DNA from 2 places in the Chromobacterium sp. FG22 genome. Region 2 is predicted to be linked to the other one. Evidence: predicted binding sites of a transcription regulator. Region 2 holds the regulator's gene; the other holds the start of a gene.
What was found. The regulator FNR, encoded in region 2, switches genes on or off when oxygen is low (the NO sensors DNR and NnrR bind a similar motif). The targets are predictions, from matches to a motif close to TTGATNNNNATCAA.
Positions count from the first base shown of each region.

Region 1: the regulator FNR is predicted to act here: its motif matches at 2,826-2,839, upstream of nirJ (heme d1 biosynthesis radical SAM protein NirJ).

Region 1 is NZ_JBMDJX010000001.1:416,559-421,102, forward strand. Features, by position in the region: gene ACODSD_RS01985 (cytochrome D1 domain-containing protein) at 1-680, shown strand, start outside; gene ahbB (siroheme decarboxylase subunit beta) at 683-1,678, shown strand; gene ahbB (siroheme decarboxylase subunit beta) at 1,665-2,666, shown strand; gene nirJ (heme d1 biosynthesis radical SAM protein NirJ) at 2,897-4,108, shown strand; gene ACODSD_RS02005 (Crp/Fnr family transcriptional regulator) at 4,480-4,544, shown strand, end outside.
Region 2 is NZ_JBMDJX010000014.1:19,943-24,486, forward strand. Features, by position in the region: gene ACODSD_RS14645 (VOC family protein) at 1-322, opposite strand, end outside; gene ACODSD_RS14650 (inositol monophosphatase family protein) at 407-1,198, opposite strand; gene ACODSD_RS14655 (RNA methyltransferase) at 1,402-2,181, shown strand; gene ACODSD_RS14660 (DUF1853 family protein) at 2,171-3,094, shown strand; gene fnr (fumarate/nitrate reduction transcriptional regulator Fnr) at 3,154-3,900, opposite strand; gene hemN (oxygen-independent coproporphyrinogen III oxidase) at 4,010-4,544, shown strand, end outside.

The sequences.
Region 1 (4,544 bases), on a different contig from region 2:
CGCTGTTCGACGCCGACGAAATCAATGTGCTGGACGCCGCGGACCCGGCCCAGCCGAAACTGACCCGCTACCGCGACGCCGGCAAGCGCCCCTACGACGGCCTGGCCAGCATGGACGGCCGCTACTTCGTGGCCGGGCTGTACGGCGAAGACGGCCTGTCCCTGCTGGACACCTGGCGGCCGGAACAAGGCGTGCGCCGCATCCTGGCCGGCTACGGCCGCGGCCAACAGCCGCTGCCGGTGTACAAGATGCCGCATCTGCGCGGCTGGGCGCTGGCCGGCGATTACGCCTTCCTGCCCGCCATCGGCCGCCACGAAGTGCTGCTGGCGGACAACCGCAGCTGGACGCAACAGGCCGCCATACCGGTGCTGGGCCAGCCGGTGTTCGTGATGGCGGAACCGTCCGGGCGGCGGGTCTGGGTCAACTTCGCCTTCCCGGACAACGACAAGGTGCAAGTCATCGACGTGCCCACGCGCAGCGTGATCGCCACCCTGAAGCCGGGCAAGGCCATCCTGCACATGGAGTTCACCCCGCGCGGCGACGCGGTGTGGCTGTCCAGCCGCGACGAAGACAAGCTGGTGGTGGTGGACACCGCCAGCCTCAAAGTGCTGCGCGAACTGCCGGCGCAAAGCCCGTCCGGCATCTTCTTCAGCTGGCGCGCCAGCCGCATCGGGATGTAGCCATGGTTATTTCAGACGCCGATCCGGCCCTGCTGCGGCTGATCAACGGCAGCCAGCGCGGCTTTCCGCTGCTGCCGCGCCCCTTCGCCGCGCTCGCCGCCGGCATGGAGGAAGGCTGGAGCGAAGCCCGGCTGCTGGCCGCGCTGCAAGACGCCCAGGCGGCCGGCCTGCTGGCCCGCGTCGGCGCGGTGTTCGCGCCCAACACCGTGGGCAACAGCACCCTGGCCGCGATGGCGGCGCCGGCGGAGCGGCTGGAAGAAGTGGCCGCCTTCGTCAGCCGCCAGCGCGAGGTCAACCACAACTACCGGCGGGACCATCATTACAATCTGTGGTTCGTCGTGGCCGCCGCCTCATCGGCCGGCGTGGCCGCGGCGCTGAGCCGCATCCGCCTGGCCACCGGCATCCCGCCGCTGGACCTGCCGCTGCTGCGGGAATACCACATCGACCTGGGCTTTTCCTTCCTGGCGGAGTCCGCCGCGGCGGCGGAAGCGCCGGCGGCGGCGGACGACCCCGGCCTGTCCGCCGGCCAGCGCCAGCGGCTGCTGGCGGCGCTGTCGCCGGGCTTGCCGCTGACCCCGCGGCCTTATCAAGCGCTGGGCGCGCAATGCGCGCTGAGCGAGGCCCAGACCCTGGCGCAAATCGCCCACTGGCGGCAGCAAGGCGTCATCCGCCGCTTCGGCATGGTGGTGCGCCACCAGGAACTGGGCTACCGCGCCAACGCCATGTGGGTGTGGCGGATAGACGACGACGCCGAACGCGAGCGCGTGGCGCTGGCGCTGGCGGCGGAGCCGGCCGTCACCCTGTGCTACGAACGTCCGCCGCGTCCGCCGGACTGGCCCTACCAACTGTTCACCATGGTCCACGCCCGCGACGCGCAGAGCCTGGACGCCGCGCTGGCGGACATCCGTCGCCGGCACGGCCTGGAACGGCTGCCGCAGGCGGTGCTGCGCTCCACCCGGCGCTACAAACAAACCGGAGCCTGTTATGGATACGCCTGAAGCGTTGGCAATGCTGGACACGCTGGACGCCTTGGACGCGCGGCTGATAGACCGGCTGCAAGGCGGCTTCCCGCTGGTGTCGCGCCCCTACGCGGCGGCCGGGCGCAGCCTGGGCCTGGGCGAAGACGGCCTGATCCGGCGCTTGCGCCAACTGTTGCACGCCGGCGTGCTCAGCCGCTTTGGGCCGATGTACCAGATAGAACGCCTGGGCGGCCGCTTTGTGCTGGCCGCCTTGGCCGCGCCGGAAGCGCGCTTCGACGAGGTGGCCGCCGCCGTCAACGCGCTGCCCGCGGTGGCGCACAACTACCGCCGCGAACACCGGCTGAATATGTGGTTTGTGCTGGCCGCGGACAGCGCCGCCGCCATCGACGCCGCCCGGCGTGGCATCGAACTGGTGACCGGCCTGGAAGTGAACCTGTTTCCCAAAGAGCGGGAATACTTTGTGGGCATGCGTTTTCAGGTGGGCGGCGCGGCCCCGGTGGGCGCGGCCGCCGGCGCGCGGCGCACGGGCGAACCGGCCGCGCTGAGCGAGGACGACCGGAAGCTGATCCGCGCCACCCAGGCCGGCCTGCCGCTGTGCCGGCAGCCCTACCGCGACATTGCGCGGCGGCTGGGCTGGGCGGAGGCCGAAGTGACGGCGCGGCTGGCGCGCTGGCTGGAGCAGGGCGTGGTGCGCCGCATCGGCGCGGTGCCCAACCATTACGCCATCGGCTACCGGGCCAACGGCATGGCGGTGTTCGACGTGGCCGACGAACAGGTGGACGCGCTGGGCGCGCAACTGGGCGGCCTGGACGCGGTCAGCCATTGCTACCGCCGACCGCGCCGGCCGGGCTGGCCGTACAACCTGTTCGCCATGCTGCACGGCAGCGAGCGGCCGGCGGTGCTGGCCGCGGTGGACGACGCGCGCGCCTTGCTGGGCGAGGCCTGCCGCGGCCACGAAGTGCTGTTTTCCAGCCGGATTTTGAAGAAAACGGGCTTGAGGCTTTGAGAACGTATTTACGATCTCGCGAGCTAGGGCGAGACAAGGCGAAAACGGCTGAGAAAGCGGAATGTACGCGTGGTACATGAGCATTTCGAAGCCGGTTTCAACGCTGTATCGCCAACGCGTAGCAGATCGTAAACAGGTTCTGAGGTGCTGCGGATTCCATTGACCCGCATCAAGGAGCCGCCGCTGCCCCCGGCCGCACACTGAGCCATCTTCCCGCGACGGAGCCGGCCATGTTGCGACTGACCCAATACCTGCGCCTGCTGCGCGAACCGGCGGCAGTCCCGCCGCCAGGGCGCGCCATGCCCGCCGGGCCGCAAGCCCCGGTGGTGATCTGGAACCTGATCCGCCGCTGCAACCTCACCTGCCAGCACTGCTACTCCACCTCCGCCAACCGCGACTTCGCCGGCGAACTGAACACCGACGAAGCCTATGCGGTGCTGGACGACCTCCACGCCTACGGCGTGCGCGTGCTGATCCTGTCCGGCGGCGAACCGCTGCTGCGGCCGGACCTGCCGGCCATCGCCCGGCGCGCCAAGGCGCTGGGCTTCTATATCGGCCTGTCCAGCAACGGCACCCTGATGGACCCAGACCAGGTCGCCGTCTTGGCCGACATCGGTTTCGACTACGTGGGCGTCAGCCTGGACGGCATCGGCGCCACCCACGACCGCTTCCGGCGGCTGGACGGCGGCTTTGAACTGGCGCTGCGCGGCCTGCGGCTGGCGCGCGACGCCGGCCTCAAAGTGGGCATCCGCTACACCATGACCGAAGACAACGCCGCGGACCTGCCTGCGCTGCTGCAACTGATGGCGGACGAAGACATCGACAAGTTCTACTTCTCCCACCTCAACTACGCCGGACGCGGCAACAAGCACCGCGCGGACGACGCCCGCCACGCCCGCAGCCGCTGGGCGCTGGAGCTGCTGATCCAGCAAGCGCTGGCCCAGCTGGACGCCGGCCGGCCGCGGGACTTCGTCACCGGCAACAACGACGCGGACGGCGTCTACCTGCTGCACTGGGCGCGCCGGCATTATCCGGAGCGCGCCGACACCCTGCTGCGGGCGCTGCGGCGCTGGGGCGGCAACGCCAGCGGCGTCCACATCGCCAATATCGACAACCTGGGCAACGTCCACCCGGACACCATGTGGTGGAAAGTGACGCTGGGCAATGTGCGGGAACGGCCGTTTTCCGCGATATGGCAACAGCCGCAACACCCGCTGATGAGCGGCCTGCGCCAATCCCCGCGCCCGGTGGCCGGCCGCTGCGGCGCTTGCGGCCACCTGGACATCTGCAACGGCAACACCCGGGTGCGCGCCTGGGAACTGAGCGGAGACTTCTGGGCGGCGGACCCGGCCTGTTATCTGAGCGATGCGGAAATCGGCGTGGAGCCGGGCCGCCACGCGCGGCCGGAGCTGACGCCGTGGAGCCGGGCGGCCCAACATTGAGGCGAGCGCCGTAGAGCCTGTTTACGATCTCTTTGAGAGGGGGGATGGTTCAAAACGTCGAATACGCGGTTTTCCACCTATCCATGCAACGCTTCAACATATTGCAGCTGCCGGCGAGATTTTTTCTAAGAACGTGTTTACGATCTCGCGAGCAAGAGCGAGACAAGGCGAAAACGATCGAAAAAGCGGAATGTACGAGTGGTACATGAGCATTTTGAGGGCGTACTTACCGTGTAACGCTCCACGACGCGCAGCAGATCGTAAACAGGTTCTAATCACATCGAACTAGGCCGCTGCTGCCAATGGCCCATGGCCCTTGGCGGAGCGCGCTTTTATAGTGTAAGCCTCCGCCATTATCGAGCCACACCGTCATGAGCCATCTGGACATTCCATCCTTCCTGCGCCACCAGCCGCTGTTCCAGCAATTGTCCCCGGA
Region 2 (4,544 bases):
CCTCCTCGCGCGGCTGCTCGCTGAAGCTCACGCCCGCCGCCGCCATGCGGCGGTAATCGCGCCAGAAATCGTCGGTATGCAGGAAGAAACCCACGCGGCCGCCGGTCTGGCCGCCCACCGCCGCCTGCTGCCGCGCATTGCTCGCCTTGGCCAGCAGCAGCGCGCACTCGCTCGCTCCCGGCGGCGCCACGCGCACCCAGCGCTTGTCCTCGCCCTGGCGTTCATCCTCCAGCAAGACAAAGCCCAGCTTGTCCACATACCAGGCGATGGCTTCATCGTAATCCGTCACCACCAGGGCGACCGAACCCAAAAACTGTTTCATATCACGCTCCAAACAAAAACGGCGCCCCCGAGGACGCCGTGACGCGTTAGCCGCTCAAGCCCCAAGGGGCCAAGCCGACAGCGCTTACTTGCCGATATGCGGCGCCAGCGTATGCAGCAGCTGCGCCAGCACTTTCGGGTTGGCGGCGACGATGTCGCCGGACTCCAGCCAGCCTTGTTCGCCGGACAAATCGGTGACGATGCCGCCCGCTTCCTGCACGATCAGGCTGCCCGCGGCGATGTCCCAAGGCTTGAGGTTCAGCTCCCAGAAACCTTCCACGCGGCCGCAAGCGACATTGCACAGGTCCAGCGAGGCCGCGCCTTCGCGGCGCACGCCGGCGGTCTTGGCCAGCACATCCTTGAGCATGCCCAGGTATTGGTCGATATAGCTTTGGTCGGACACCGGGAAGCCGGTGGCGATCACACATTCATTCATCATGAAGCGTTTGGACACGCGGATGCGGCGATCGTTGAGGAAGGCGCCGACGCCGCGCGAGGCGGTGAACAGATCGTTGCGGTTGGGGTCGAAGACCACGGCTTGCTGCACCTGGCCCTTATGCGCCAGCGCGATGGAGATCGCGTACTGCGGGTGGCCGTGCAGGAAGTTGGTAGTGCCGTCGATCGGATCGATGATCCACTCGTATTCCGACGAACCGATGCCTTTCGCGCCGGACTCTTCTGCTAGAATCGCGTGCTTGGGATAAGCTTCCAGAATGGAAGCGATGATGGACTCTTCCGCGGCGCGGTCCACTTCGGTCACGAAGTCATTGTGTTTCTTGCGCTCTACGCGCACCGCGTCGAGATTCAGCGACGCGCGCTGGATGACACTGCCGGCGCGGCGAGCGGCTTTCACCGCGACATTGAGCATCGGATGCATTGACGGCCTCTACACTTTCAACCATGACAGACGTCCGCCACATGACGCGACGTCTGCTAGTAACAATCTGGGTTAAGGAACAAGAAAAACCCGGCGCAATCGGGCAAGGCGACACGCCTGCCCAATCCGGCAAACGCTGGCCTTGCGCGCAAAACGGCGCGCGGGCTTTTCGATAAGCCGGCTATTTTAATGTGAAACTGCTGATGAATAAACCCCAAGTACCTGATTTTCTGAAAAACATTCGCATCGTGTTGGCCCGCCCCAACCATCCGGGCAATATCGGCTCCGCCGCCCGGGCGATGAAAACCATGGGCCTGAGCCGGCTGTATCTGGTTGAACCCAAAGTGTTTCCCAGCGACGAGGCCAATACGCTGGCCTCCGGCGCGGTGGATCTTCTGGAGCAGGCCACCGTGGTGTCCAGCCTGGCCGAGGCCTTGCAAGACGTCACCATCGCCTGCGCGCTGACCAGCCGCCGTCGCGAGCTGACCACCCCGCTGTCCACCCCGCGCCAGACCACGCCGGAACTGGTGGCGCGCGCCCGCGCCGGCGAACAGGTGGCCCTGGTGTTCGGCAACGAGACCTTCGGCCTGTCCATTGAAGAAGTCGAACAATGCAACCGCCTGGTGACCATCCCCGGCAACCCGGACTACTTCTCGCTGAATCTGGCGATGGCGGTGCAGGTGATGACTTACGAACTGTTCAGCCACACCGGCGTGGACGTCGACTATCTGCGCGCCGACAGCGACGCGGCGGCGCTGGGCGAGGTGGAGGGCTTCTGCGGCCACCTGGAACAGACCATGGACAAGATAGGCTATTTCCGCCGCCGCAACAGCGAACGGATGATGCGCCGGATGCGCACCCTGTTCAACCGCGCCGGCCTGCTGCGCGAGGAAATCGACATCCTGCGCGGCTTCCTCAAACAGGTGCAGCGCGCCGCCGACGGCGAAGTCCGCCGCGACGCGCCCGGACAGGATGGCGAATAAGCCGCTATTCACCCTGCCCTACGCGCACCCGGCGGTGCGCGATCTGGCTTTTCTGCTCTCCGCGCCCTCTCCCTGGCGCAGCGGCGCGGACATCCCGCCGCAGCGGCTGCTGGGGGCCGACGGCCCGGCCTTGCTGCAAACGCTGGACGCCGATCCTGCCGAACTTCAGCACTGGCTGGCGCGCCAGCCCACCCGCCGTCTGGGCCATTACGCGGAACGGCTGCTGTCCTTCTGGTTCCGGCTGGCGCCGCACATCGAACTGGTGGCCAGCAATCTGCCGGTGCGCGCGCCGGACGGCCGCACCGTCGGCGAGTTCGACTTCCTGCTGCGCCTAGACGGCCAACCGCTGCATCTGGAAGCCGCCAGCAAGTTCTATCTGCAACTGGGCCGCAGCGCGGACACCTTGACCGGCCCCAGCCTGCGCGACGCCTGGGCGCTGAAAGCCCATAAACTGCAAACCCAGCTGCGCCTGTCCCGCCACCCGGCGGCGCAAGCGACGCTGCCGGCGGGCTTTGAGGGCTGCGCGGTCGGCGCCCGGCTCAGCGGCTGGCTGTTCCACGCCCGCGACACCGCGCCGGAAGCGCCGCCCGGCGCCCAGCCGCTGTACGGGCAATACTGGCCGCTGCGCGGCGACTGGCCGGCGTTGAATGCGGATTCGCGCTGGGCCTGGCTGCCCAGGCTCAGTTGGCTGGCGCCGGCGCGCCGCTCGCGGGAACACACCGCCGACGCGGCGGAACTGCGCGCGCGCCTGGAACAGGCCGAGGCGCCGCAGCTGCTGGCCGAACTGCAGCCCGGCCCCGACGGCGACTGGCATGAAGTGGCCCGCGGCTTCGCCGTGCCGCCGGGCTGGCCTCAGGAAGCGCCGCTGTCGCGGCTGCTGCTGCAAATCGCGGACTGCGCGCCGGCCCCATGAAAAAAGGCAAGCCCGAGGGCTTGCCTTGCGTTTTCCATCTGTCCGCCCGCGCGGCGGAATCAATGTCCGTTGGCGTGAGCGCAGCCGGAAATCAGCGCCTTCAATTCGTCCACCATCACCAGTTGGATGTGCTTGTGATCGACGGTGATCCAGCCTTGCTGCTGGAACTTGGACAGCGTGCGGCTGACGGTTTCCAGCTTCAGGCCGAGGAAGCTGCCGATTTCCTCGCGGCTCATGCGCAGGATGAAGTCGTTGGCGGCGAAGCCGCGGGTGGACAGACGCTGCGACAGATTGAGCAGGAAGGCGGCCAGGCGCTCTTCCGCCTTCATGTTGCCCAATAACAACATTACATTCTGATCGCGAACGATCTCGCGGCTCATCAGACGGTAGAAATGGTGCTGCAGGGTGGGAATTTCGCGGCCCAGGCTCTCCATGCGGCTGAACGGCAGCTCGCACACCTCGCTGTCCTCCAGCGCGATGGCGTCGCAGCCGTGCACATTGGCGGAAATGCCGTCCAGGCCCATCAGTTCGCCGGACATATGGAAGCCGGTGACCTGCTCGCGGCCGTCCTGGCTGGCGACGCTGGTCTTGAAGAAGCCGGTGCGCACCGCGAACAGCGAACGGAAGCCTTCGCCGCTGCGGAACAAGTACTCGCCGCGCTTCAAACGGCGGCTTTGGCGGATCACCGCGTCGAGCTGGGTCAGCTCCTCGCGGTTAAGCCCCACAGGTAGACAAAGTTCCTTCAGGCTGCAGTTGGAGCAGGAGACCTTCAGGTTATGCAAAGAGATATGGTTCTGATCGGACATGGCATGTTTAGTACAAGCTTGCGATGAAGCTTGACCCTTATCAAAGCGAAATTCGCAGGATTTCCGCAAATTTACCAGTCCACCAGAGGTTTTGCCATCCAAATACGACATGAAGACCACCCACCCATTTTCTCCTGCCCATTTTGAATTCGACCGCGCGCTGATTGAGCGCCTCGACGGGACAGGTCCTAGATATACGTCATACCCGACAGCGGATCGCTTTACGCCGGGTTTTGCCGAAAGAGACTACATCCACTGGCTACGGCAGCGCAGCATCGGCGCCAACCGGAAACCTTTATCATTGTACGCTCATATACCTTTTTGCAACACTATCTGCTACTACTGCGGTTGCAACAAGATCATCACCAAGGACAGCGGCAAAGCGGACTTGTACCTGGACTACCTGGAGAAGGAGGTCCGCATGATCGCCTCCTGTCTGGGCCGCCGCGAGCAAGTGATACAGCTGCATTTCGGCGGCGGCACCCCCACTTTCTTGTCCGACGCGCAACTGGAACGATTGATGACCTTGCTCAAGACTCATTTCGAGTTCTTGAAGGAGGGGGAGTATTCCATAGAAATAGACCCGCGCAAAGTCAGCGCGGCGACAATCTTCAAACTGGCCGAACTCGGCTTCAACCGCATCA